DNA from 4 places in the Pantoea sp. X-Soil-ISGK-355 genome. Region 1 is predicted to be linked to each of the others. Evidence: predicted binding sites of a transcription regulator. Region 1 holds the regulator's gene; each other region holds the start of a gene.

Region 1 (7,224 bases):
GCAGCAGGTCGGTCAGGCTAAGAATAACGCGCGCGAATACCGTCCCGGCAACAGGGTGCCAATCAGATTATTACGTTAGTATATTATTGATTTATTACAGGTTTGTTGACCCGAATGAGTATATTCTCACGCGGGTCAATATTCAATGACTTATTGTTAGGATGCTAACGAAAAAGTCAATGTGTCACTGGTTATCCTGGCAGGCAGGTTGCGGAGAGGCAACAACAGATTGTGCGCTTGCGGTACGCTGCATGGCGTAACCGAGTAGCGCCAGCAGAATCGTTACCGTCATTATCAGCGTAGTGGTAAACAGCGCCTGGGTTAATCCGGCAGAGACTGCCAGGCTTGCAGCGAAGCAGAGTCCGAGTTGTAAGGTGTTCTGCAATGCGGCCGCTTTACCGGTGGCGTGCGGGAAGGGCGTCAGCGCACTGGAAACCACAATCGGATAAATTGCGCCGTTAGCCAGCGCCATCCCACAGAACGGCACCATCAGGCTCACCAGCGTACTGTTGCCTGCAAGTGCAACAGCAAACAGCGCCAGAATGCTCAGGCTGTAGACGCCTAACAGCCAGGGGAGCAGCTGTGCGCCGTTAAAGCGGTTGAGCAGGGCGCGACAGCCAAATCCACCGATTAAAAAGGCGAGGGTCTGGGGTACATAACTCAGGCCGATATCGGCGGGCGAGAGACCCAGATCCGCCAGAATGAACGGCGATCCGGTCAGCCAGGCAAAGAAGCTGGCAGAACAGGCAGAGTAGATCAGCACGTTGCCGCTGTAGACCCGGGATTTCAGCAGGGTGAGAAAGCCGGGCTGTGCTCCTTTTTCGCGTGCTTCCGGGCGTACTGTGGGCAGACGCAGGGTGGTCAGAATCAACGCCACCGCAATCAGTGTCAGCACCAGAAAAATCGAACGCCAGTGGAAGTGACCGATCAGCCAGGCACCCAGCAACGGGGCCAGCGCCGGGGAGAGCGCAACCAGCGGCATAATCGTTGCAAAGACTTTGTTGGCGCGCGCGGCGGGGTAGCGATCCACCACCAATGCCTGCCAGCTCACGGCGGCAGCACAGACGCCAATGGCCTGCACAAAGCGCAGCGCCAGCATCAGAGTAATATCATTCACCCACAGCATGCCCGCACAGCCGACGCCAAACAGGGTCAGTCCGGCCAGCAGCACCGGCTTACGGCCGATGCGGTCGGAGAGCGGTCCCCAGAAAAGCTGACCCACGGCAAAGCCTCCCAGAAAGAGGCTCATACTGGCGCTAATCAGGCCGGGCGAGGTATTAAAGGTGTGCTGCATCGCACCAAAGGCGGGCAGATACATGTCAGTGGCTAAAAATCCGAGCATGCTCAGCAGGGCAAGATAGGGCATAAATCCTTTATTCGACAGCATCTCATTCTCATTTTTGCAGGATAAACGCGGCAGAGTGTAAAAGGTGCGTTTGCCGCTGTGAAACGGTAATATTTGCCGGTTGCTGTTAAAATTTTTGAAGGCAGATTATGTGGTCAGAATATGCATTAGAGGTCGTTGACGCGGTTGCCCGAGGGGGCAGCTTCAGCGCAGCCGCGCAGGAGCTGCATCGGGTACCTTCTGCCATCAGCTATACAGTGCGTCAGCTGGAAAACTGGCTGGCGGTGCCGCTGTTCGAACGCCAGCATCGTGAAGTGGTGCTGACGCCAGCAGGCGAACATTTTGTCCGGGAAGGGCGCAGCGTCATCAAAAAAATGCTTGCTACACGGCGGCAGTGTCAGCAGCTGGCCAATGGCTGGCGCGGGCAGCTCAGCATTGCCGTTGACCGTATCGCCAAACCTCAGCGCACCCGGCAGCTGGTCAAAGATTTCTATCGCCACTTCCCCGATATGGAGCTGATCATCAGCTATGAAGTTTTTAATGGTGTCTGGGATGCGCTGGCCGATGGCCGGGTAGAAGTTGCGATTGGGGCCACCCAGGCAATTCCGGTGGGCGGACGGTTTGCGTTTCGCGATATGGGTACGCTCAACTGGCGCTGCGTGGTCGCGCCCGATCATCCGCTGACGCAGGCGAGCCAGATAGATGACGACACGCTGCGTAGCTGGCCGTCCCTGGTGCTGGAAGATACATCACGCGCACTGCCGCGTCGTATGACATGGACGCTGGATAACCAGCGCAGGCTGGTGGTGCCGGAGTGGCAAACCGGACTGGAATGCGTGCAGGCGGGCTTGTGCGTGGCGATGGTGCCGGGGCATCTGGCCAGGCCACTGCTCGACAGTGGCGAGCTGGTGGAGCTAACGCTTCCGGTAGCATTTCCGGACAGCCCCTGCTGCGTTAGCTGGGCCGAGGATCGCGCATCACCGGCGACAGGCTGGTTGCTCAGCTATCTGGGTGATGCGCAAACGCTTAATCAGGAGTGGTTAAGCGAGGATTAGCGGCGATAGTCGCGGAACGGACCATCGGTCACTGAACGGCGCTCAATCAGCGTCGGATGGACTTCAATCGTTTGTGACACTTCGCGCTTACTGGTGATGCGGTCGAGCAGCATATCCAGCGCCTTCTCACCCAACTGGGCTTTAGGCTGATGCACCGTGGTCAGGGCAGGGGCGAAATAGCGTGCGTTGCGCACATTGTCATAACCGATTACCGAAATATCCTGCGGCACGCGCAGACCCATCTCGTCGGCGGCGCAAATGGCCCCCATCGCCATGATGTCGCCGCCGCAGAAGACGGCGGTCGGGCGCTGCTTTTGCGACAGGATCTGCTGCATCGCCTGATAACCCGACTCTGGCTCAAAGTCACCCTGCACAATCCATTCCGCGCGCGGCTGAATTCCCGCTTCTTCCAGTGCCTTCAGGAAACCGGCATGGCGTCCGCCGCCGGTATTGCGCTCCATCTGACCCGGAATGGCACCGATATCGCGGTGTCCGCGTTCAATCAGATAGCGTCCCGCCAGATAGCCGCCCTGGAAGGCATTATCGAGAACCGTATCGGTAAAGTCGGCGCGCGATTCGCCCCAGTCCATCACCACCATCGGGATATTGCGGTTCTCTTCCAGCATCTGCAGCAGATCGTCCGGATACTCAGAGCACATCACCAGCAGGCCATCGACACGCTTCTGCGCCATCATGCTGAGGTAGGCGCGCTGTTTTTGCAGGTCGTTATGCGCATTACCCAGAATCAGCGTATAGCCTTTATCAAAACAGTGATTTTCAACCGCCTCAATAATTTCAGCGAAATAGGGCGCTTCGCTGGAGGTGGCAAGCAGACCCAGCGTCTTGGTGTGGTTTACTTTCAGACTGCGTGCTACAGCGCTCGGCGAGTAGTGCAATTCTTTAATTGCCTGCCAGACCGCCTCGCGCGTCTCTTCAGCGACAAAGCGGGTTTTATTGATGACGTGCGAAACGGTGGTCGTTGAGACGCCAGCGCGTTTCGCCACATCTTTAATTGTTGCCATGAAAATCGGACTCCAGTGCTTACCTAACTCTATGATAAGCGTAATGTTAAACGTTTGCGTCTGCTCAGGGTTTTTTCCGCAAAAATGCGGCTTTTCTGGCCGGTAAACAGGCTTCTGGCGGAGAAAAAACGCCTCAAAAGATGCGCAAACGGAATCAGGGTTGCACGCGTTGCGCAACAAAGGCGAGATTCTAACAAGGCTGAACGGATAAAACGAGATTTTTACCGGACCCTGTGGGAAAATGCCATATCCCTACAAAGTGTGTGACTAAGGAGCAAACAATGAGTACCGATCTTAAACTGGCGTTAATGACCACTGTCGGCTGTCTGCTGATGATTGTGGCTTTCAGTTTTACCGCCATTCTGCACTAATAAAAAAAGCCGGGATAATCCCGGCTTTTTTCGGACTGTAGTGCTGCTCAGCGAATGGTTTTCGGCGTCATCACCCGACGGGCACCAATATAGTGGCGCTGCCAGTAATCTTCGCCTAATGCACTGATCTGAATATCTTTGCCGGTACGTGGCGACTGAATAAACTTGCCATCGCCCAGGTAAACGCCGACGTGGTCCGCCGTACCGCGACCGTTAATGCGGAAGAAGACCAGATCGCCTTTCTCCAGCGATTCACGCTTAATCGGTGCTGCGTCACGCAGGTGATACATCTCGTTAGCGGTACGCGGGATCTTAAACTTCACCAGATCTTTATAGGCATACCAGACCAGACCGCTGCAATCGAAACCAGTATGTGGTGAGGTGCCGCCCCACTGATACGGTTTACCCAGCTGTCCCATCAGCTTCGTCATCGCGGTTTCTCGCGCTTTCTGGTAGCGCTGACGGTGTGATTTGCTCATTTTAATCGTGCCAGGTTCGCTGGTGGTGACCTCAGCGGTTTTCAGCAGGCGCTGATGACCATAGCGTTTTTTTTCTTTATTTTTTTCTTTGCTTTTGCTGATACGGGCGGTTTTAAGCGAGGTCTTCTTAGCAGGCGTCTGTTTAGCAGTGAGTTCGACTTTTTTCTGTTTTTTCGTTTTGAGTTTTTGAACAGGGCTGAGGCGAGTTTTTTTGGTCACCGTTTTTACCTGGCGACGCTTGCGGCGCTCATCATCGCGCGCACTCTTTTTTTCTGCTTTATGCGTACTGACGTTCACCGGCGTGTGCGGGGAAGCAGCAGCGACGTTGAAAAACAGTTGCGCAAAGGCCAGCATGAAAAGCGTAATGATTAAACGCATAGTCCGTTGATTAGTTAAGTTGTCAGGGCCACTACGCACCGCGACAAAGTTGAGATTAATCTGATCCAGGATCAGTGCCCAGGCCATTCTAGTCCAGTTCTTTTAAAAACTGTAATGCCTTTTAATATTAATCTTTGCAACCCATGCAATCGCGCTGAAAATGAACATTTTCAGCATCTTATCTCAACGAAATTATTACGAATTATTAAACTGTTACCAGCTGTTAATAATCAGGCATTCAGGCGTCCCGAGGCGGAACTTAACAATGATGGCGATTTAATCGGACAGCGGTAAAATCTCGTTTTCAGTCACGCTGCGAAGTCGCTACAATAAACAAACACGAAGTAACGAATTAAGGAAGGCAATTATGAGTACTGTAGAAAAAATTCAGCGCCAGATCGCAGAAAACCCGATCCTGCTGTACATGAAAGGTTCCCCGAAACTGCCAAGCTGCGGTTTCTCTGCACAGGCGGTGCAGGCGCTGTCAGCCTGCGGTGAGCGTTTTGCTTACGTGGATATTCTGCAGAACCCGGACATTCGTGCCGAGATGCCGAAATTCGCTAACTGGCCGACCTTTCCGCAGCTGTGGGTCGATGGTGAGCTGGTTGGTGGATGCGATATCATCGTTGAGATGTTACAACGTGGTGAGCTGCAGACACTGATCAAAGAGACTGCAGAAAAGTTTAAAGAAGCAGAATAAAAAAAGGCCGACATCATGTCGGCCTTTTTCATTGTGGCATCCCTTATGCGGAGGCGCAGGCGTCTGCGTCGCCCTCGGCGAAGGGCAGTGGCCAGCCGCCTAACCGTTTCCAGCGGTTTACCAGCTCGCAGAACAGTGTCGCTGTCTGCTGAGTGTCATAGAGCGCAGAATGCGCCTGCGTACTGTCAAACTCCATTCCCGCCGCAATACAGGCTTTCGCCAGCACCGTCTGACCCAGCACCAGTCCGCTCAGGGCCGCAGTATCAAAGGTGGCAAACGGGTGAAACGGGTTGCGCTTCAGGCTGGCACGTTCTGCTGCCGCCGACATGAAATTCAGATCAAACGTGGCATTGTGCGCCACCATAATGGCGCGATTGCAGCCGCTGTCTTTAATGCCCTTGCGGACCATTTTGAAAATGGCATGCAGTGCTTCATATTCACTGACTGCGCCGCGCAGCGGATTACTCGGATCGATACCGGTAAAGGCCAGCGCTTCCGGATGCAAAAGCGAGCCGACAAAGGGTTCGACGTTGAAATGCAGCGTCTGATCAATCTGAATCCATCCCTCTTCATCCATTTTCAGCGTGATAGCGGCAATCTCCAGTAACGCATCGGTTTGCGCATTGAAACCCGCGGTTTCAACGTCGATCACCACCGGATAGAAGCCACGGAAACGTTGATTGAGTGCATTAGGGGAATTCGATTCAGACATCAGGATCTCGTTGCAGAAAAAGGGCAGCGCGTATTATGGCAAAAAACAGGGCCGGGTGCAGCAGATGAAGCGCAGAGAAGGGGATTCAGCCCACCTGATCAGGCAGGCTGAGAGGCAGGTTTAGTTGCCCAGGCCGTTACCGGCATCTTTGTTTTCGATCAGTTCGATTTTGTAGCCATCGGGATCTTCAACAAAGGCAATAATGGTGGAGCCGCCTTTGACCGGGCCCGCTTCACGGGTCACATTGCCGCCATCTTTGCGGATACGTTCGCAGGCTGCTGCTGCGTCATCGACGCCCAGCGCGATATGACCATAAGCATTACCGAGGTCATATTTATCAACGCCCCAGTTGTAGGTCAGCTCGATCACCGCACCTTCGCTTTCGTCGGTGTAGCCCACGAATGCCAGGGTATATTTATATTCGGTGTTTTCACTCTGACGCAGCACGCGCATGCCCAGCACACGGGTGTAGAAATCGATTGAACGTTGCAGATCGCCAACGCGCAGCATGGTATGAAGTAAACGCATAACATCCTCTTTTAAATAAAACGCCATCGCCGGATGACCCAGGCGCTAAGTATAGCGACGAAAATCGCCATTGAATAATGGCTGCCGTCATCGTCCCGGACGGCAGCCCAAACAGATTACAGCGTCGGGTAGTCGATATAACCTTCCGCGCCGCCGCCGTAGAAGCTTTCCGGACGCTGTGGGTTGAGTGGGGCATCCTGCTGGAGACGCTCAACCAGATCCGGGTTAGCAATGTAATCACGACCAAACGCAACCGCATCGATTAGACCGCGACCAATCAGATCATCTGCTTTCTCAACGGTGTAGGCACCGGCACCAATGATGGCACCCGGGAAGAGATCACGCACTTTCTGACGGAATGCGTCGGTGTAAGGCTGACCACCGGCCCAGTCTGGCTCTGAGAGATGCAGATAGGCGATGTTGCGTTTTGCCAGCTCGCCGATGTACCACAGCGCCGCTTCTTCTTCGTCCGGACCGTTGTCCAGATTCTGGAAGCTGCCGATAGGCGAGACGCGGATACCAATACGATCGGCTGACCAGTTAGCGATCACCGCATCGACCACTTCCAGCGCAAAGCGACCGCGTTTTTCGATGCTGCCGCCATATTCGTCAGTACGCTGGTTTGAACCCGGCG
Region 2 (7,224 bases), 740 kb from region 1:
GCCCGGCATGACGCTGAGCCAGCTCGCGGCCTTTTCGCTGTCGTTTATGCTGCTGGCGCTGTTGCTGGTGATGCGCGGCGATCTACTGGATCGCTGGCAGCAGCAGTTACCGGCAGACAGCCCGAATTTCTTCCTGCTCAATATGACGGCGGATCAGGTGCCGCAGGTGCGCGATTTCCTGCAAGCGCACCAGATCAAACCCGAAACCTTCTATCCGATTGCGCGGGTGCGGCTTAGCGAACTCAACGGCAAACCGGCCGATCCGAAACGGGATAATGCCCTGAATCGCGAACTCAACCTGACAGAGCTGGCCGAGCGCCCGGATTACAATCCGCTGGTCGCTGGCAACTGGCCGCCGAAGGCCGGTGAAGTGTCGATGGAGGTAGAACTGGCGGATCGTCTGGGGCTGAAGCTCGGTGATACGCTGACGTTCGACGGCGATACGCAGACCTTCAGCGCCCATATTACCAGTCTGCGTAAAGTGGACTGGGAAAGCCTGAAGCCGAATTTCTTCTTTATCTTTCCGCCAGGTGCGCTCGACAGTCAGCCCCAGACCTGGCTCACCAGCTTCCGCATGGAGGCGAATCCTGTACTGCTGGCGCAGCTGAACCGTGCTTTCCCGGCGCTGAGTCTGCTGGATATCGGCAGCATTATGCGGCAGATCGGTCAGGTGCTGACGCAGGTCAGCCGGGCGCTGGAGATCATGGTGGTGCTGGTCACGGCCTGCGGTGTGTTGCTGCTGCTGGCGCAGATTCAGGTCGGGATGCACCAGCGTCGGCAGGAGCTGGTGGTCTATCGCACGCTGGGTGCCGGTAAACGCCTGCTACGCACGACGCTGTGGTGTGAGTTTGCGCTGCTCGGCGTGGTTTCCGGCGTGGCGGCTGCGATGGGGGCAGAAGCGGCGCTGTGGGGATTACAGACGAAGATTTTCGATTTCCCATGGCAGCCTGACTGGACACTGTGGCTGGCATTGCCGTTGTGTGGCGCGCTGCTGCTGTCGCTGTGCGGCGGCTGGCTGGGGATACGGTTACTGAAAGGAAAGGCGCTGTTCAGGAAGTTTGATGCGGCGTAAAGCAGGGCTGGAATAAGGCGGCACCAGGCCGCCTTTGACCTTTATTCAGACTGCACCCGTAACCTGCAGGCGCGTTACGGGAAACTACAGCTTTTCAACGGCCCAGGCGATACCGCTGGCGTACTCTTCCGGTAGCTGAGGTACCAGAGCATTTAGCGCGGCGCTGAGCCGCTCTGCATCGCTGTCGTTCAGATTGAGGTGGCCCACCTTACGACCCGGACGCACCTCTTTGTCATACCAGTGCAGATGCACCAGCGGCTGTTGCAGCCAGCTGAGATTCACGGCAGTGCCGATCAGATTCACCATGACCGACGGCGCAAACACCACCGGCTGCGGTAAGGCCAGGCCAAGAATGGCGCGCAGATGCAGGTCAAATTGGCTGATAGACGCGCCGTTCTGCGTCCAGTGACCACTGTTATGCACACGCGGTGCCAGCTCATTGATCAGCAACCCGGCTGGCGTCACAAAACACTCCATCGCCATCACGCCAACGTAATTCAGCGCCTGCATGATCGCGCTCAGCATCGTTTCGGCCTGCTGCTGCTGTGCCGGATCCGCCTGCGGAAACGCCACGCTGGTGCGCAGAATGCCGTCCTGATGCAGGTTATGCGTCAGTGGATAGAACACGACCTTGCCATCGTGACCGCGCGCGCCGACCAGTGACACTTCACCGGCAAAGTTGATGCCCTGCTCAACGATACACTCGCCATAACACGCATCCGGCAACTGGTCAGTTTCATCAGCACGCAGACGCCACTGACCCCGTCCGTCATAACCACCCGTGCGGCTTTTCACAATTGCCAGCTCGCCCAGTGAATCAAACACCGCTGGCCATTCGCTTTTGTCCGCCAGCAACTGCCACGGCGCGGTAGCGAGCCCCAGTTGATCCAGTAGCTGTTTCTGCGTCAGGCGATCGGCCAGACGTGGGAAAATATCACGGTTAACAAAAGCCGGATGGCTCGCCAGTTCACGCGTCAGCGCGGTCTCCGGCCAGCGTTCGATTTCGGCGGTAATCACGCTATCGGCGATCGGCAGGGCGGCAGGATCGGCATCCAGGCCTACCGGATAGACCGCAATGCCCAGCGGTTCACCCGCCTGACGCAGCATACGACCTAACTGGCCGTTGCCCAGTACGCAAACCGGCTTCATGCATCCACCCGCGGATCGGGATGGTTCAGCACCTCATCGGTCTGAGTCTGACGCCAGGTATTCAGGCGTGACGCCAGCGCGCTGTCATGCAGTGCCAGAATCTGCGCGGCCAGCAGGGCGGCATTAGCTGCACCCGCTTTACCAATTGCCAGCGTACCGACCGGAATACCGCGCGGCATCTGCACAATCGAATAGAGGCTATCGACGCCGCTCAGGGCCGCACTCTGCACCGGCACACCCAGCACCGGCACCAGGGTTTTTGCTGCCAGCATTCCCGGCAGATGCGCCGCGCCACCTGCGCCAGCAATAATCACCTGATAACCGTTGCCGGCTGCCGTTTCGGCAAAACTGAACAGTTTATCCGGGGTACGGTGCGCAGAGACCACTTCAACATCAAAAGGGACGTCCAGGCTGGAAAGGATTTCAGCGGCGAACTGCATGGTGGCCCAGTCACTTCTGGAACCCATAACAATGGCGATGCGGGCCGGGGCGTTGGATGACATGCGGTCAACTCCTGTGAATAAACAAACAGACCTGGCCGGGCGGACAGGTTTTGAAGGGCACCGAGAATAGCATGAGACGCACGCAAGGAAAACGGTTGCGTCAGGCTAAGGTTGGGGAGTTAACCGCAGACTAAAAGTCGAAATGGATAAGCTGAATGCCGCTGGCGTCGAGCTGAATCATTGAGCCACGGCTGTGCCAGGCACCCAGCACTGCGCGTTGTGCTGTTTCACCTTTTAAGTTCAGCGTATGAATCGCCGGGCGATGCGTATGGCCATGGATCAGCAAAGGCACCTGCTGGCGCAGCATTGCGTCGGCCACAGCATCCTGATTCACATCCATAATGGTCTGGGATTTATGCTGGTTGGCCTGTTTACTGTCGGCGCGCATCCGGGCGGCGATGCGTTTACGTATCCACAACGGCAGCGCCAGGAAGAGCCGCTGAATCCAGGGATTGTGTACGTTGGCCCGAAAACGCAGGTAACCCGCGTCGTCAGTGCAGAGCGTATCGCCGTGCATGATCAGCAACCGATGGCCGTAGAGCGTCAGCACCTGCTCTTCCGGCAGCAGCGTCATGCCGCAGGCCTGCGCGAAGCGTCGGCCAATCAGGAAGTCGCGATTGCCATGAATAAAGTAGACGGGAACCGGCAGGGCGCGCAGGGCGCGGGCAATCTGCTGATGCAGCGGATTGGGGTCGTCGTCGCCAATCCAGGCTTCAAACAGATCGCCGAGAATATAGAGCGCGTCGCAGTGGGGCGCTTCGCGCTGTAAAAAATGCAGAAAACCGGCGGTAATCGCCGGTTCTTCCTGACACAGATGGAGATCTGCGATAAACAGCGTGCGGGACATTACTCGCTGACGGTCACTTTCTGGATAACGACGTCATCTTTTGGCACATCCTGATGCATGCCGCTGCGGCCGGTAGAAACGGCTTTGATCTTCTCGACCACGTCCATACCTTCAACCACTTCAGCGAATACGCAGTAGCCCCAGCCCTGAACGCTTTCGTCACGGAAGTTCAGGAAGTCATTGTCAGCCACGTTGATGAAGAACTGTGCGGTCGCAGAGTGCGGCGCAGAGGTACGTGCCATTGCCAGCGTACCTTTAGTGTTTTTCAGACCGTTGTTCGCTTCGTTCTGGATTTCATCTTTGGTCGCTTTCTGCTTCATGCCCGGCTCGAAGCCGCCGCCCTGAATCATAAAGCCGTTGATGACACGGTGGAAAATGGTGTTGTCGTAAAAACCTTCACGGCAGTAATCCAGGAAGTTCTGTACGGTTGCCGGCGCTTTATCATCGAAAGTTTTGATTACGATATCGCCATGGTTCGTCTGGAAAGTTACCATTTTTGTTGTCCTGTAAAGGTTGTGATCAGTTGCCGGGATCGCGCTGTTAACTGGCGTACCCCTTTTAGTCGACCGTTCTTATATCATAATTTCCAATGACGCGTCAGCAGCACGGCGCAGTTGGCTTGCTTTGCGTCGCGCGAGCGATAAAAATACGGCACAATGTCTGGATACTTAAAAAAGCCAACCACACGCGAAAACGGAACCGTTCAATGCTTAAGATTTATAACACCCTGAGTCGACAGAAAGAGGAATTCAAACCCATTCATGCCGGTAAAATCGGGATGTATGTTTGCGGCATCACGGTGTATGACCTCTGTCACATTGGTCATGGGCGGACGTTCGTGGCGTTTGACGTGGTGGCGCGCTACCTGCGTTACCTCGGTTATCAGCTTAACTATGTACGTAACATCACCGACATTGATGACAAAATCATCAAACGCGCCAATGAGAATGGCGAGAGCATCGAAACGCTGACCAACCGTATGATCGGCGAGATGCACAACGACTTCGCCGCGCTGGGCATTCTGCCACCTGATGAGGAACCGCGCGCCACCCGTCACATCGCTGAAATCATCGAGCTGGTGGAAACATTGATCGCTCGCGGTCATGCCTATGTGGCAGATAACGGCGACGTGATGTTTGATGTACTGAGCGACACCGATTATGGCGCGCTGTCGCGTCAGGATCTGGAGCAGCTGCAGGCGGGCGCACGCGTTGAAGTCGCTGATGTGAAGCGCAATCCGATGGACTTCGTGCTGTGGAAGATGTCTAAAGCGGATGAGCCCGCCTGGTCATCACCGTGGGGCAACGGCCGTCCTGGCTGGCACATCGAGTGCTCGGCGATGAACTGCAAACAGCTGGGCACCCATTTCGATATCCACGGCGGCGGTTCAGACCTGATGTTCCCGCACCATGAAAACGAAATCGCCCAGTCGAGCTGCGCTCATGACGGTCCTTACGTTAACTACTGGATGCACTCCGGCATGGTGATGGTTGACCGCGAGAAGATGTCGAAATCGCTCGGCAACTTCTTCACCGTACGAGACGTGCTGCAACATTATGATGCGGAGACGGTGCGTTACTTCCTGATGTCCGGTCACTATCGCAGCCAGCTTAACTACGGCGAAGATAACCTGAATCAGGCGCGCGCGGCGCTGGAACGCCTTTATACCGCGCTGCGTCACACCGACAGCAGCGTTAAAGCGCACGGCGGCGAAGCGTTTGAAGCGCGTTTCCGCAGCGCTATGGATGATGATTTCAATACCCCGGAAGCCTACTCGGTGCTGTTTGATATGGCGCGTGAAGTGAACCGTCTGAAAAGCGAAGACGGCGCGTCAGCGCATGGTCTGGCGTCGAAGCTGCGCGAGATGGCTAACGTGCTGGGTATTCTGCAGCAGGATCCTGAGCTGTTCCTGCAAAGCGGCGCGCAGGTTAATGATGAAGAGGTTGCCGAGATTGAGCATTGGGTGAAGGCCCGTGCCGATGCGCGTGCTGCGAAAGCCTGGGCAGAAGCGGATATCGCGCGCGACAAGCTTAACGCGCTGGGGGTCATCGTCGAGGATGGGCCACAGGGCTCCAGCTGGCGTCGAAAATAAACCGGAGAGGGCGAGCAATCGCCCTTTTTTATTATGGCGATTGAACAGATTCAGATCCGCGGTTTCCGCTCAATACGTAACCTGACGCTGTCACTGCAACAGCTGAATGTGGTGAGCGGTCCCAACGGCTACGGTAAATCCAACCTCTACAAAGCGGTGCGACTGCTGCACGAGGCGGCCAGCGGTCGTCTCGCGCTGGCACTGGCTGACGAAGGCGGCATTCAGAAAGCGATGTGGGCAGGCGGATTGCGCCGGGGCGATCGCCGACACGATCCGAAGCGGCTGGAGCTGGCCGTGGTGATGGATGATATGGATTACCAGCTGGAGATTGGCTTTCCCGAGCCGCTGTCGACCAGCCTGTTCAATCTTGATCCGCTGGTGAAGCAGGAGCGGCTCTGGCTCAGCGGCCAGCGTCGTCGTCATTCTGCCTGCCTCATGCAGCGTGAAAATCAGACCGCCTTTCTGCATAACGTTGAGGGCGATCGCGTCGCCTGGCCGGCGGTGCTGCATCCGGAAGAGTCGCTGTTTGGTCAGCTTAGCGAACCCCATCGCTACCCGGAGCTTTCCCAGCTGCGCGAACGGCTGCTGCAGTGGCGCTTCTACCATGAGTTCGCCGTCTGGCCTGGCTCACCGATTCGTGCGCCGCAGATTGGCGTGCGTGCGCCCGTGCTGAGCCATGATGGCAGTAATCTGGCCGCGGCCTGGGCAACCATCGTGGAGCGCGGTCATTCAGAGCTGTTGTTTGAGGTGATGGCGCAGGCGTTTCCTGACAGCCAGTTTGACGTCGAAGTGCAGAACGGCCGCTTTCAGATGCTGATGTCCCGCCATGGCATTCTGCGTTCGCTGGAGAGTGCAGAGTTTTCAGATGGCACGCTGCGTTTTCTGTGTCTGGTTGTGGCGCTGCTCAGCCCGCGCCCGCCCGCCTTTATGGCGCTGAATGAGCCGGAAAACAGTCTGCATGAAGATCTGTTGCCTGCGCTGGCGCGCTTAATCGCCGAAGCCAGTCAGTACAGTCAGCTCTGGATCACCAGCCATTCAGCCCGGCTTGCAACGCTGATTGCGCGGCATACGGCGGTGAATCATATTGCACTGGAACAGCGGGAAGGAGAGACGCGTGTGGCGGGGGAAGCACTGCTGTGACAGCGTCCCCGCAGGGACGCCTGAAAATTACTCGACGACAGTGATGCGAAAACCAGCAAATTCCACAGTCTGACCGGCAACGATCTTGCAGCGCTTACGGGTCTCTACCGCGCCATTGACCTTCACTTCACCCTCGGCAATCACGACTTTCGCCTGTGCGCCGCTCTGAACCCAGCCTTCCAGCTTCAGCAGGTCACACAGATCGACGTGCGGGAATTTACCCAGTGAAAAACTTGCCATTTAAACGTCCTCTTTATCGTGAAACTCTTCGCACGCCTGCAGCGTGTTTTGAATCAGTGTTGCGACTGTCATCGGTCCGACACCGCCCGGTACCGGGGTAATGTAGGATGCGCGCTCTGATGCGCTGTCAAAATCAACGTCGCCCACCACTTTGCCGCTGTCCAGACGGTTAATGCCCACG
Region 3 (7,224 bases), 1.2 Mb from region 1:
TAGCAGCCAGCGCATCGCTGAGCGGCACCAGCGGCGAGAAGAAGAGGTTGAAGCCGATCATCACAGTCAGCAGCCACATCCACTGCTCACCCACCCAGAAACCGGCAGCAAACAGAGAGGTCATCAGCGCCAGCAGACGCAGCGCCGTAATTAACCGGCCGGGATTCTTAACCTGCGAGGCAATAAGCAGACTACCGACGAAGCGCGCAACCATACCACAGCCGAGCAGCAGGCCAATCTTCTCAGCATCCAGACCGGTGCCTTTCAGCCACACGCCCCAGAATGGCAGATAGATGCCGTAACAGAAGAAGTAAGTGAAGTAGCCCAATCCGAGCCATCTGGCGGAGCCGATTGCCATATTCCCTCCAGCAGGTTTGCTGCTTCGCAGCATAAGTGGGCGCTACTCTGGCAGAGCCCTGCGGCACAGGCAATAAAAAAGGATGGCAGATGCCATCCTTTTTATGCTGTCTCACAACAGGTTAGCGATTAAGCGTAGACCGGCAGACGGCTGCAGATATCCAGCACTTTCTTCTTGGTGCGCTCAATGGTCGCTTCGTCATTGATGTTATCCAGCACATCGGCGATCCAGCCAGCCAGCTCGCGTACGTCTGCCTCTTTGAAGCCACGACGGGTAACCGCTGGTGTACCGATACGGATACCAGACGTCACAAACGGGCTTTTCGGATCGTTTGGCACGCTGTTCTTGTTAACCGTGATGTTGGCACGGCCCAGCGCCGCATCGGCTTCTTTACCGGTCAGGTTCTTGCTCACCAGATCGATCAGGAACAGATGGTTATGCGTGCCGCCAGACACGATGTCATAGCCACGCTCGATCAGCACTTCTACCATCGCTTTGGCGTTTTTTGCCACCTGCTGCTGGTAGGTTTTGAACTCCGGCTCCATCGCCTCTTTGAAGGCAACCGCTTTACCGGCGATAACGTGCATCAGTGGACCACCCTGACCGCCAGGGAAGACAGCAGAGTTCAGTTTCTTATAGAAATCTTCATCACCGTTTTTCGCCAGAATGATGCCGCCGCGCGGACCCGCCAGCGTTTTGTGAGTGGTGGAGGTCACGATGTGCGCATGCGGGATCGGACTTGGGTAAACGTCAGCAGCAATCAGGCCAGCAACGTGTGCCATATCGACAAACAGCCAGGCTCCCACGCTGTCCGCGATTTCGCGCATTTTCGCCCAGTCACAGACGCCGGAGTACGCCGAGAATCCGCCTACGATCATTTTTGGCTTGTGGGTTTTCGCCAGTTCAGCCAGTTCGTCGTAATCGATTTTACCGGTCTCATCGATACCGTAAGCCACCACGTTATAGAGTTTGCCGGACAGGTTAACCGGTGAGCCGTGAGTCAGGTGCCCACCGTGCGCCAGGTTCATCCCCAGAATAGTATCGCCCGGCTGCAGCAGCGCGGTGTAAACCGCAAAGTTAGCCTGTGAACCTGAGTGTGGCTGCACGTTAGCGTAATCGGCACCAAACAGTTCTTTTGCGCGATCGATCGCCAGCTGCTCAACGATATCAACGTACTCACAGCCGCCGTAGTAGCGTTTGCCCGGATAGCCTTCAGCGTATTTATTGGTGAGCTGAGAACCCTGTGCCTGCATAACACGCGGGCTGGTGTAGTTTTCAGAAGCAATCAGTTCAATGTGCTCTTCCTGACGCACTGTCTCCTGCTCCATCGCCTGCCACAACTCGGCATCGTAATCGGCAATGTTCATATCACGCTTTAACATCCGGATCTCCTGACTCAGCTAACTTTCTGACGGTATTTACCCCCCTTCAGGGGCGAAGGCCCACAGTGTAAACCGTTTTAACAGGTGAAGGTAGGGTGAACCTCCTCTTTTTACGCAAACGATTGGCTGGCTACTGGCACAGCATTTTTACACCTTTTTACCCTGTTCAGACGCCACGTTTTTTCTTCAGGCTGTGCCGAAGGTTTTCTTGATGCACTAAAAAGTTGCCACTCAGACAAGCAGAAAGTTCATTGGATTATTTACACCGCAGACGAAGCAGCTATAAGATGCATTTAAAATACATGTTTAATAAGAGGCCGCCTTTATGCTTGATGCACACGCCATCGCCACCGTTAAATCGACCCTGCCTGCCATCGCCGCCTGCGGTCCAAAGCTTACCGCCCACTTCTATGACCGCATGCTGTCGCACCATCCGGAACTTAAAAACGTCTTCAATATGAATAACCAGCGTAATGGCGATCAGCGGGAAGCCCTGTTCAACGCCATCTGCGCCTATGGCGCAAACCTGGAGAATCTGGCCGTGCTGCTGCCTGCGGTGGAAAAGATTGCGCAGAAACATACCAGCCTGAATATCCAGCCTGCACAGTACGCCATCGTCGGTGAAAATCTGCTGGCAACCATTAAAGAACTGCTGGATCCGGGCGAAGAGGCGCTGGCGGCATGGGGCCAGGCCTACGGCGTGCTGGCAGAGGTATTCATCAATCGCGAAGAGGAAATTTATCAGGCCACAGAGCAGCAAACCGGCGGCTGGCGTGGCACCCGGGCGTTTCGCATCAGTGCGATTGAGCAGCAGAGCGAGGTGATTAAAAGCTTTACCTTCACGCCGGTGGATGGCGGCCCGGTCGCCGCCTTTAAGCCCGGTCAGTATCTGACAGTCCACCTGCAGCCTGCCAGCTTCGAACATCACCAGATTCGTCAGTACTCGCTGACGCATCTCAGCAACGGCAAAGAGTATCGCATCGCGGTGAAACGAGAAGCACAGGGCACCGTCTCCGGCTGGCTGCATCAGAATGGCAAGGTGGGTGATGAGCTGATGCTCGCCGCACCGCACGGCGACTTCTTCCTTGAGGTCGACCCTGTCACGCCTGTGGCGCTGATTTCTGCAGGCGTGGGTCAGACGCCGATGCTGGCGATGCTCCATGCGCTGGCAGCAAGCCAGCACCGCGCGCCGGTCAGCTGGCTGCATGCCGCAGAGAACAGCAAACAGCATGCATTTGGCCCGGAAGTGATAGCTACAGGCGCGCAGCTCACCGATTTCGTCAGCGAGGTCTGGTATCGCGAGCCCGCGGCTGAAGATGCCGGTCGCTATGACGCGCAGGGTCTGATGGATATCACCGCGCTTTCAGCACGCTTCACCTCACCCGACACCCACTTCTATCTCTGCGGTCCGCTGCCCTTTATGCAGCATGTGGTGGCGCAACTGCGCGATGCCAGCGTGGCAGATACACGCATTCATTACGAACTCTTTGGACCTCATAAAGGCATGTGATTGAGCGATAAAAAAGCCCGCGCTGCGGGCTTAGATTACTGGCAAACCCGATCTAAATCTGACAGCAATGAATCAGCTAAAAGCGCAGGGAATGCTCTCACCGCTAACCGTACCAGATTGTAATCTGCCCAATGTGAGTCTTGCAGCAACGCATAAGCTCAAAGCGAAGGGAACACGGGCAGAAGAGGAAAGCGTCCCGCGCCATGGACAAAAACGCCGGGAGCGTTTTTGAACAACGCAACGCGTTGGCCCGACTACGGGCGCATCTCAGGGATGAGGTGCGTAATCGCGCGGGCCGAGCGTGCCATGGATGGCGGGTTTTGCGTCTTTCCGATCTGTCCGTGTTCTCTAAGCAGGCGCGATCACACAGCCAACGATTCCAGATGAGGCACTAAGGGACTGGCTTTTGCGTCTTTCCGATCTGACCGTGTTCCCAGAGCTGGCTCGATCTCAAAGCTATTCGTCCCAGGCTCCCCAGGCATAAAAAAAGCCCGCAGCGCGGGCTTCTTTATGCTGATAAAGAGCTGATAAAAAGACTATCAGATCGCCTCTTCATCCTCTTCGCCCGTACGGATACGCACTACACGCGCCACGTCAAAGACGAAAATCTTACCGTCACCGATTTTGCCGGTCTGCGCCGTGCGCATAATGGTCTCGACGCAGGTATCAACGATATCGTCGCCCACCACCATCTCGATTTTCACTTTAGGTAAGAAATCGACCATATACTCTGCGCCGCGGTACAGCTCGGTGTGCCCTTTCTGGCGACCAAAGCCCTTTACTTCACTCACGGTCATCCCGGTGATGCCCACTTCCGCTAAGGCTTCACGAACATCATCGAGTTTGAATGGTTTGATAATCGCATCAATCTTTTTCATGTCAGACCCTTTTTCACTCCCTCCATGGTCAGAGGGTTTATCAAGTATAAATGTTACTGGCGCTGTCGGGCGGTAATATCCGGGTTTCTTCAGGTTGCCGCAAGCGCTGTCAGATTGTGCTGACTGCAACCATTCTGCGTCGGGCCTGAGCAGTCAACCTCCCGGTATCACTTCGCCGCCCCCGCTACTCTTTGAAATCACTGGCGTCCAGTTCATGACGAGACAGCAGCTTATAGAACTCCGTGCGATTACGCCCGGCCAGACGTGCGGCGTTGGTCACATTGCCTTTGGTCATCTGCAACAACTTGCGCAGATAGTTCAGCTCAAACTGATTGCGCGCCTCCGCAAATGTCGGCAACGCGCTGTTTTCACCGCTTAAGGCCTGCTCCACCAGCGCATCGCTAATCACCGGCGATGAACTCAGTGCCACGCACTGCTCAATCACGTTCACCAGCTGACGCACGTTGCCCGGCCAGCTGGCCGCCATCAGACGCTTCATTGCATCGACGGAAAAACTGCGAATCTGCGGTTTATGCCGTTCTGCCGCCTGACGTAACAGGTGATTAGCCAGCAGCGGGATATCTTCGGTGCGCTGATGCAGTGCCGGAATCTTCAGATTCACCACATTCAGACGATAGAAGAGATCCTCACGGAATTCCTTCTTCTCCATCGCCTTTGGCAGATCGCGATGGGTAGCTGAAATGATGCGCACGTCGATCTCAATATCGTGATCGCTGCCCAGCGGCCTGACCTTACGCTCCTGTAGCACCCGCAGCAATTTCACCTGCAGCGGTTGCGGCATATCGCCAATCTCATCCAGGAACAGCGTGCCGCCGCCAGCGGTTTTAAATAAACCGTCACGGGCACTGACGGCACCGGTGAACGCCCCTTTAGCGTGACCGAACAGCTCTGACTCCAGCAGTTGCTCCGGCAGTGCGCCACAGTTAATGGCGACAAACGGCTTGCCGTTGCGCGGGCTGGCGGCGTGAATCGCCTGCGCCAGCATCTCTTTACCGGTACCGCTCTGACCGTTAATCAGCACGCTGACATCCGACTGCGCCACCATGTGCGCCTGCTCCAGCAGCTTCAACATCAGCGGGCTGCGGGTGACAATCGCTTCGCGCCAGCGGTCATCACTGACCGGCACCTGCTGTGCCAGCGCCTCATCAATGGCTTTATAGAGCGCATCTTTGTCTACTGGTTTGGTCAGGAAGCTGAAAACGCCCTGCTGGGTGGCAGAGACCGCGTCCGGAATAGAGCCGTGCGCCGTCAGGATAATCACTGGCAAGTTGGTGTGGCGTTTCTGGATTTCGCCAAACAGCGCCAGACCGTCCATCTCATCCATACGCAGATCGCTGATCACCAGCTCGATCTTCTCTTTCTGCAGCAGGCGCAACGCTTCGGGTCCGCTGCCTGCCGTGGTGACCTGATACCCTTCGCTGCGAAGACGCATGCCCAGCAGCTTCAGCAGGCTGGGATCGTCATCCACCAGCAGCAATTTTGCCGCTTGCCTCACCATTATTGCTCCTCATCCTGCGGCAGTGCCGTGCCGTGACCGCTGTCAGACACATCCGGGGCTTTGCGTGATGAAAGCTGACGCTCAATGTCAGTCAGCCGCTCCAGCTTATGCTGCGTGTCGCTGAGCTGCTGCTGCTGTTTCACCATCTGCTGGCGTATCGCCTCAAGCTGCGTATCACTGCTCTGCTGCAGATGGGCATAACGGGTGCGCGCTTCACTGAGGTCAAGCTGCGCGGTCTGATTACTGCGCCACAGCTGAATCAGCGGGCGCACAGACTGCGGAAAATCGCTGCTGTAGCGATCCAGGGTTTCAACATAGCGACGACGTTCAACAGGCGTCACGTTGCCGTTGGACATCAGTACGCCCTGCTTGAAGGCGCGCGACCAGTTTTCAGCCGGCCAGCGATGGGCTTCGGCACGGGCCTCCGCGGGAGAAAGACGTTCGGCACAGTCGATCGCCCGCATCCAGTAGAGGGTGTTACCCAGCGCCGTACTATTTTCTATCGGCCACAGGTCACTGCAACGGGTCGCCAGGTAATCAGCGATTCTGACCTCGGGTTCCGCCACCTGATGGCCTGACGGCAAAGAGGAGGTGGCCGGGGAGGTCGTACATCCGCTGAGGAGCAGCGTAGTCAGCGTGCTCAACAGCAAAGCGGGTAAATATTTCATCAGTCAGACTTTCCCGGCTGTGGTGTTCAGTTCAATTCGAAAACAGACGTCAGCCTGCTCGCAGGAGACCAGCGTCAGATCGCCCTGCATCCGGCGCAGGCAATCTTTGGCGATACTCAATCCCAGCCCGCTGCCTTTCACCGGCCCTTTACGCTGCTGGCTGCCCTGGTAGAACGGTTCGAAAATCATCGCCTGCTCTTCAGGCGGGATCGGCGAGCCGCTATTCGCGACCTCAATGCAGATCCGATCGCCCTGCTGCTGACTGCGAAGCCAGATGGTACCGGATTCGCTGCCGTAGTTCACGGCGTTCGAATAGAGGTTGTCGATGACCCGCATCAGTAACATCGGTTCTGCGAGGCAGTGACTGACCTTAAGATCGACGACCGTCTGCATCAGTTTGGCGCGCGCCGAAAGCGCATGTGCGTTAACGACATCTTCCACAATCTCCGCCACGCTGACCGGCTCCAGCGCGATCGGGCCATCCGCCAGTTTGCGGTTGTAATCGAGCAGCTGTTCAATCAGCTGCTGCAGATGGCGACTGCTGCTGTCGAGGATAGTGACCACTTCTTTTTGATCGACATTCAGCGAGCCGGCGACTTCGTCCGCCAGCAGTTCCGTGCCTTCACGCAGGCTGGCCAGCGGCGTTTTCAGCTCGTGAGAGAGATGGCGAAGAAATTCATGACGCTGCGATTCCAGCCACTGAAGCCGCTCGCTGAGCCAGACGATGCGCTGTCCCAGCGATCGCAATTCGCGCGGACCGCGAAATGTCCCGCTGTTACCCAGTGCCCGCCCTTCGCCAAGCCGGTTGATCATCCGTTCAATGCGCTTAACCGGACCGATAATCATGCCGGTAAACAGCGTCATCAGTGCCAGACTGATGATAAACAGAATCAGCGCCTGCCAGCCAAA
Region 4 (7,224 bases), 1.5 Mb from region 1:
TGCTCCAGCTCCTCCTGGTCTTCATCTTCTTCGTAACCGAGCTGGGCGATAGTACGCAGATCGTCGATTGCTTCGCCGGTTTCGCCGGTGACCTTATCCAGTTTAGGCTGTGTTACGCCCAGGCCGAGCAGAAAATGGTTAACCCAGCCCGCCAGCGCGTCGGCACGGTCAAATACGGTGATGTCGTCGTCAGCAGGCAGCAGTAGCTGAAACAGGAAGCCTTCATCTTCCAGCGTAGTCGCCGTATGCTCGTGTAGCTCCGCCAGCGGCACGGCAAGAGTGTGTGAAAACGCCATGCCTTCGTTAGCCAGATCGTGTACCAGCGTCTTCCAGCTGGTGTCCTGGTTACCACCGCAGAGGATCCCGCTCAACAGGCCATGCATTTCCGCGGGCGTCATTCCAACACCCTGCTGTGAGAGCACCGCCGCGAGCGCGTTGTAATCGGGGGTTGCGTTCTGTAAGGACATAAGTTTTCATCGTCGTTGGCAGAATAAGTTCGTGTTATGCTACCACTAGCTGCCTCAAGGTTTCCAGAAAAGGGGTTGTATCTTATTTCGTGGGTCTATATAGTTGCCCGCCTCCCAAGCCATTGACTGCTAAGGGAGTTGCGAGCGAAGTAATCAGTCAGGAAGGTGGCATGTCTGCACAACCGGTAGATTTACAAATTTTTGGTCGTTCGTTGAGAGTAAATTGTCCGCCAGAGCAGCAAGATGCGCTCAATAGCGCGGCTGAAGATCTCAATCAACGGTTGCAAGATCTAAAAGTTCGCACTAGAGTCACCAATACAGAACAACTGGTGTTCATCGCCGCGTTAAACGTCTGCCACGAGCTGGCGCAAGAGAAAGTGAAAACGCGCGATTATGCTGCTAATATGGAACAACGTATCCGTATGTTGCAGCAGACGATTGAACAGGCATTAGTTGAGCAGGGTCGCATCTCTGAGCGTGAGGGTGCGAAATTCGAATAAAACTTCATGGTTGCTATACTTAAGTAACGGTGAGGTAAATCTTCTCTGAGATGTTTGCATGTGGGCCAGTCCCCTGAGCCGATATTTCGAAAAAACAGAATGTGACGCTCGTAACCTGTGTGCATGCTCGGTTCGTCCGAGAAGCCTGATGGTTATGACGGCATGTTCACCTTGAACCAAGGGTTCAAGGGTTACAGCCTACGGCGGCATCTCGGAGATCTCTCTTCCTGTAGTCCTGCTTTTTCCCCTGACTGACATGTTATAGTCGCTCAACAGCGACTTATCCGGCGGGAAAATCATGTCTGAACCTTCCATGTCTGAACCTTCAATGACCCAGCGTCAGGCGATTCGCCAGCATGTGCGACATCTGCGACGGGCACTCACCGATGAGCAGCAAACGCAGGCCGCTGAGCAGCTCGCTGAACATGCGCTCAACTACGCCCCGGTGACTGAAGCGCGCAATATCGCCCTTTTTCTGTCGGTGGATGGCGAACTAAATACCCGTCCGCTGATTGCCCGCCTCTGGCATCAGAAGAAAACGGTCTGTCTGCCGGTTTTACACCCCTTCTCCCCCGGTAATTTGTTGTTTCTGCGCTACTCGCCCGATACCCCATTGCTCAAAAATAAGCTGCGCATTCCTGAACCGCCGCTGGATATCCGGCAGTTGATCACCCTTGACCAACTGGATCTGATGATGGTGCCGCTGGTGGCATTTGATCAGCATGGACAGCGTCTGGGGATGGGCGGCGGCTTCTACGATCGTACCCTGCAGAACTGGCGGCAGCACGGTTTTTTGCCGGTGGGCCTGGCACACGATTGTCAGCAGGTCGATAGCCTGCCGGTGGCAGAATGGGATGTGCCTTTGCCGGCGGTAATGACGCCATCAAAACTCTGGCAGTGGGAGTAGAAGCGTCGCTTTTGCAGACAAGTGAAAACCCATACCTGGGCGCATCTGGCAGCAATGGAAAAGCTTAACGCGCAGGGAACATGGTCAGAAGAGGAAAGCGTCCCGCGCAAGGGACAAAAACGCCGGGAGCGTTTTTGAACAACGCAAAGCGTTGGCCCGTTTACGGGCGCACCTCAGGGATGAGGTGCCTAATCGCGCGGGCCGGGCATGCCAGGGATGGCGGATTTTGCGTCTTTCCGATCTGACCGTGTTCTCTTCGCAGTCTCGATCTTACAGTAAATCGCGACAGCCTGTATTACCTACCTGAAGAGACGCGACTAAGCGCCTGTTCAGGTTGGTAGCGCTTAGTAGAGCAGACGCGCGCGGATAGTACCCGGAATCGCCTTCATCAGCTGCAGCGCGTTCTCGGCCACTTCCGGCTCTGCATCAATGTCGATCACCACATAGCCCATGAACGGTGAAGTTTGCAGATACTGGGCGGCGATGTTGATACCCTGCTCGGCAAAAATCTGGTTGATGGCCGTCAGCACGCCAGGACGGTTCTCATGGATATGCAGCAGACGACTGGCGCTGATACCGTGAATCGGCAGTGATACTTCCGGGAAGTTGACCGCTGAGAGAGTCGAGCCGTTATCGGAATATTTTGCCAGCTTGCCCGCCACTTCAATCCCGATATTCTCCTGCGCTTCTTCTGTCGATCCGCCAATGTGCGGCGTCAGGATCACATTGTCGAACTCACTCAATGGAGAGATAAACGGCTCGCTGTTGGTGGCTGGCTCGGTCGGGAAGACGTCGATGGCTGCACCACCCACATGCTTGCTGGCCAGGGCATCACACAGCGCGGGAATATCCACGACTGTACCGCGTGAGGCGTTAATCAGCAGCGCACCGGGTTTCATCTGCGCCAGCTGCTCTGCACCGATCATATCCTGTGTAGAGGCCGTTTCCGGCACGTGCAGGCTGACAACGTCGCTCATGTTGAGCAGGTCTGCAAGATGGCGTACCTGCGTGGCATTACCCAGCGGCAGCTTGTTTTCAATGTCGTAGAAGAAAACATGCATGCCCAGACTTTCTGCCAGCACGCCCAGCTGCATACCGATATGACCGTAACCGATGATGCCCAGCTTTTTGCCACGCGCTTCAAATGAGCCTTTGGCAATCTTATTCCAGATGCCACGGTGTGCTTTCGCGTTTGCTTCCGGGATGCCACGCAGCATCAGCAGCATCTCACCAATGACCAGCTCCGCCACCGAGCGGGTATTCGAGAAAGGCGCATTGAACACCGGGATACCCCGGCGGGCAGCCGCCTGCAGATCAACCTGGTTGGTGCCGATACAGAAACAGCCCACGGCGACCAGCTTTTCAGCCGCCGCAAAAATCTCTTCAGTGAGCTGGGAGCGGGAACGGATACCAATGAAGTGCGCATCGCGGATCGATGCTTTTAACGCGTCGGAGTCCAGTGCGCCCTTGTGGAATTCGATGTTGGTATAGCCTGCAGCCCGCAGGTTTTCCAGCGCGCTCTGATGGACACCTTCCACCAACAGGAACTTAATCTTATCTTTTTCCAGTGATACCTTTGCCATTTCCCGATCCTATTCAGCATTCAATGAGGACTACCATAAGCCAGCCTTCTGTCAAAATATCAAAAAAATCGCGTCCGGCAATACAAACGATTGCCCGCCAGCCAGCATGGCAATGGCTGGCAGCAGCACATTGCCGGACAAAATCATGAGGTCAGCGATGAAGAGAGAACGAACCTACTGTCGATGACGGTTATGTGACATAAGTCACCAAATTTCACCGACGCGAGAAAAGATGATTTGCAGGCAGAAATAACCGGCGCCTTTACAGCGCCAGACAGATCATTTTTTGATGGTTTTCACGCCATCAGGACCGCCGATCAATGCGATATCGGCACCGCGCGCGGCAAAAAGGCCAACGGTCACGACGCCAGGCAAAGCATTGATGGTTTTTTCCAGCTCAATCGGATCGAGAATGCGGAGATTATGCACATCAAGAATAATGTTGCCGTTATCCGTGACCACGTTCTGACGATACTCAGGTAAGCCACCCATTTTCACCAGCTGACGCGCCACGTAACTGCGCGCCATCGGAATCACTTCGACCGGCAGAGGGAAACGCCCCAGCACATCGACCTCTTTTGAGGCGTCAGCGATGCAGATAAACGTCTCTGCCACTGCGGCCACGATCTTTTCGCGCGTCAGCGCTGCGCCACCGCCTTTGATCATCTGCATCTGTGGGTTGATCTCATCCGCGCCATCAACGTATACCGACAGCAGGTCAATCTCGTTCAGATCGAACACCTGAATACCCAGGCTCTTCAGCTTCTGGGTTGAGGCATCCGAGCTGGAGACAGCACCTTCAATCTGATGCCTGACTGTGGCCAGCGCATCAATAAAGTGGGCAGCGGTGGATCCGGTGCCTACGCCAACAACGGTGCCCGGCTGCACGTACTCAAGTGCAGCCCAGCCAACGGCTTTTTTCAGTTCATCCTGGGTCATGGTATGTTTAAAACCTGTGCGACAACGAAGTGCGCGTAGTATAAAACAAGGCTTGCTGAAAATGCTCGGCTGTCCGACGTGGATTTATCGCTTTGGAAGCCAGCCCACAAAAAATAAGAGAGCCATCACAGGTGACACTTTTGTGGCATAGTGACGTCCACCCTGAAGGAGAGAGAAGAAGAATGAAACGCCCGGATTATCGAACGCTTCAGGCGCTGGATTCAGTGATCCGCGAACGCGGCTTTGAGCGTGCCGCACAAAAGTTATGTATCACCCAGTCGGCGGTTTCACAGCGTATCAAGCAGCTGGAGAACCTGTTTGGTCAGCCGCTGCTGGTACGTACCGTGCCACCGCGTCCGACTGAACAGGGGCAAAAACTGCTGGCGTTGCTGCATCAGGTAGAATTGCTGGAAGAGGAGTGGCTGGGCGACGAGAACAGTGGCACCACGCCGCTGCTGCTGTCGCTGGCGGTCAATGCCGACAGTCTGGCGACCTGGCTGCTGCCCGCACTGAAAGATGTACTGGCGGATTCACCTGTGCGTCTGAATCTGCAGGTCGAAGATGAAACCCGCACTCAGGAGCGTCTGCGTCGGGGTGAAGTGGTGGGTGCGGTGAGTATTCAGCCGCAGCCGCTGCCAAGTTGCCTGGTGGATCAGCTCGGTGCGCTCGACTATCTGTTTGTGGCGTCACGCGACTTTGCCGATCGCTTCTTCCCAAACGGCGTCACCCGCTCTGCCCTGCTGAAAGCGCCTGCGGTAGCGTTTGACCATCTTGATGATATGCATCAGGCCTTCCTGCAGCAGAACTTTGATCTCTCACCGGGCAGCGTGCCCTGTCACATTGTGAACTCCTCTGAAGCTTTTGTGCAGATGGCGCGACAGGGTTCGACCTGCTGTATGATCCCACATCTTCAGATTGAGCGTGAGCTGGCAAGCGGTGAGTTAATCGATTTGACGCCGGGTCTGTGTCAGCGGCGGATGCTCTACTGGCATCGGTTTGCGCCGGAAAGCCGGTTAATGCGTCGGGTGACCGATGCGCTGATTGCGCATGGACATCGGGTGCTGCGGCAGGATGACGTGGCAGCCTGAAAACAAAAACGGGGCATCAGCCCCGTTTTGCATTATGGCGTGTTGGGCTTGAGCTCAAACACCACATCCACCTGATCGTCAAAGTTGATGCTCTGCTGATCATAGGTTTCCTGCGCCGACGTATCCGCCGCGGCAGCCGCTTTATACATGCGGTTCATTGGCATCGGCTGATAGTTGGCAACCTGATAACGAATGCTGTAGATGGATCCCAGCTTCGCGTTGAAGCCTTCAGCCAGCTGTGATGCCTGCTGAGTCGCGTTTTTAATCGCGGCTTTACGCGCCTGCTCTTTGTAACTTTCCGGGTTTGCCACGCCTAACTCGACGCTGCGTACCTCATTCAGACCGGACTTCAGCGCCCCGTCCAGCAGATCGTTCAGCTTATCCAGCTGACGCAGGGTGACCTGTACCTGACGCACCGCGCGGTAGCCTTTCAGTACCGATTTACCCTCTTTGGTGTAATCGTACTCAGGCTGTGTGCTCAGGTTAGCTGCATCGATATCTTTCTTCTCAATGCCGTTTTTCTGCAGAAAATCGAAATATTGCGCAACCCGGCTATCCGCCTGCTTTTTCGCATCTGCGGCATCTTTAGACGACACGTTCACCACGATAGAGAGCGTCGCAATATCGGGACGGGCATCGACCGTTGCCTTGCCTGAGGTCACCACGTGCGGTCCGTTCGGTAACTCATCAGCGTATACGCCAGGCAATGCCCCGGCGCTCATGATTGCGGCCAGAGCCAATGCTTTCAGTTTCATGAAAGTCCTCCTTGAAAAGGTACTATGACGGCTTCCAACCGGCGAAGCCCAACAGCGCATCGGTATGCGCCATGCTTTGAGTGGTCATTATGGCAAAAGTTCGGCCTCCGCGCGGCAATAACCGCACCGGATCGACGTTGGGATCAAAATCCGGCAATGCCCTGGCGCGCCAGTTGCAGGGCGATAAACCACATCACCGCGCCCACCAGCAGGTTAATGATGCGCTGGGCTTTGGCGGTGCGCAGGCGTGGTGACAGCCAGGCGGCCAGCAGCGCCAGACCAAAGAACCACAGGATCGACGCACTGATGGTGCCCAGCGCAAACCACTGACGCGCGGTGGTGGTCGGCAACTGACCGCCAAGACTGCCCAGCACCACAAAGGTATCGAGATAGACGTGCGGATTGAGCCAGGTCACTGCCAGCAGCGTCGCGATAATGCGTCCCCTGCTCTGCTTTAATGGCTCACCATCCGACAGATCGGCGTCGCCGCGAAAAGCGTTACGCAATGCGCCCCAGCCATACCACAACAGAAAGGCTACACCCGCCCAGGTGATCACCATCAGCAGCAGTGGAGACTGGCTCAGCAAGGCGCTGCCGCCAAAGATCCCACCGCAGATCAGCAGAATATCACTCAGCGAGCAGAGGGCTGCCGTCATCAGATGATACTGACGCTTTACCCCCTGATTCATCACAAAAGCGTTCTGCGGGCCCAGCGGCAGAATCAGCGCGGCGCCAAGGGCAAGCCCCTGAAAATAGAGAGATAACACAGGATTATTTCCTCACATCGTTAGAGGAGGAGAAGTATAAAGAGAGAGGATGATTAGCGGAAATTGAAAGAATTAATCTGCGATTAGCAAAATGAATGGGCGACAGAAGCCGCCCACTGAAAGATTACTGTGGCTGAGTCTCTGGCGTAGTTGCGTCTGACTGTCTGACACGGTGCAGATGCACATCCATCTGCGGATAAGGAATACCAATCCCTTTG

What was found. The regulator PurR, encoded in region 1, represses purine synthesis genes. The targets are predictions, from matches to a motif close to CANGCAAACGTTTGCNTG.
Region 2: purE (5-(carboxyamino)imidazole ribonucleotide mutase) is a predicted target of PurR. The motif match lies at 2,809-2,826, and genes of this name have one in related genera.
Region 3: glyA (serine hydroxymethyltransferase) is a predicted target of PurR. The motif match lies at 1,852-1,869, and genes of this name have one in related genera.
Region 4: serA (phosphoglycerate dehydrogenase) is a predicted target of PurR. The motif match lies at 3,537-3,554, and genes of this name have one in related genera.

Annotation. Positions count from the first base shown of each region.
Region 1 covers NZ_AP035971.1:1,830,857-1,838,080, forward strand. The annotation lists gene punC (purine nucleoside transporter PunC) at 185-1,387, opposite strand; gene punR (DNA-binding transcriptional activator PunR) at 1,495-2,400, shown strand; gene purR (HTH-type transcriptional repressor PurR) at 2,397-3,422, opposite strand; gene cydH (cytochrome bd-I oxidase subunit CydH) at 3,704-3,793, shown strand; gene AC6I8J_RS08450 (C40 family peptidase) at 3,841-4,650, opposite strand; gene AC6I8J_RS08455 (Grx4 family monothiol glutaredoxin) at 5,015-5,350, shown strand; gene rnt (ribonuclease T) at 5,394-6,062, opposite strand; gene gloA (lactoylglutathione lyase) at 6,183-6,590, opposite strand; gene AC6I8J_RS08470 (alkene reductase) at 6,707-7,224, opposite strand, start outside.
Region 2 covers NZ_AP035971.1:1,088,262-1,095,485, forward strand. The annotation lists gene ybbP (putative ABC transporter permease subunit YbbP) at 1-1,072, shown strand, start outside; gene purK (5-(carboxyamino)imidazole ribonucleotide synthase) at 1,157-2,221, opposite strand; gene purE (5-(carboxyamino)imidazole ribonucleotide mutase) at 2,218-2,724, opposite strand; gene lpxH (UDP-2,3-diacylglucosamine diphosphatase) at 2,855-3,571, opposite strand; gene ppiB (peptidylprolyl isomerase B) at 3,571-4,065, opposite strand; gene cysS (cysteine--tRNA ligase) at 4,278-5,663, shown strand; gene AC6I8J_RS04865 (AAA family ATPase) at 5,697-6,803, shown strand; gene ybcJ (ribosome-associated protein YbcJ) at 6,831-7,043, opposite strand; gene folD (bifunctional methylenetetrahydrofolate dehydrogenase/methenyltetrahydrofolate cyclohydrolase FolD) at 7,044-7,224, opposite strand, start outside.
Region 3 covers NZ_AP035971.1:3,080,537-3,087,760, forward strand. The annotation lists gene AC6I8J_RS14095 (3-phenylpropionate MFS transporter) at 1-358, opposite strand, end outside; gene glyA (serine hydroxymethyltransferase) at 487-1,740, opposite strand; gene hmpA (NO-inducible flavohemoprotein) at 2,066-3,250, shown strand; gene glnB (nitrogen regulatory protein P-II) at 3,790-4,128, opposite strand; gene glrR (two-component system response regulator GlrR) at 4,313-5,647, opposite strand; gene qseG (two-component system QseEF-associated lipoprotein QseG) at 5,647-6,315, opposite strand; gene AC6I8J_RS14125 (sensor histidine kinase) at 6,319-7,224, opposite strand, start outside.
Region 4 covers NZ_AP035971.1:3,326,600-3,333,823, forward strand. The annotation lists gene AC6I8J_RS15225 (YecA/YgfB family protein) at 1-467, opposite strand, end outside; gene zapA (cell division protein ZapA) at 638-967, shown strand; RNA gene ssrS (6S RNA) at 1,007-1,189, shown strand; gene AC6I8J_RS15240 (5-formyltetrahydrofolate cyclo-ligase) at 1,281-1,874, shown strand; gene serA (phosphoglycerate dehydrogenase) at 2,219-3,457, opposite strand; gene rpiA (ribose-5-phosphate isomerase RpiA) at 3,737-4,396, opposite strand; gene AC6I8J_RS15255 (LysR family transcriptional regulator ArgP) at 4,579-5,484, shown strand; gene AC6I8J_RS15260 (oxidative stress defense protein) at 5,517-6,239, opposite strand; gene argO (arginine exporter ArgO) at 6,383-7,006, opposite strand; gene mscS (small-conductance mechanosensitive channel MscS) at 7,131-7,224, opposite strand, start outside.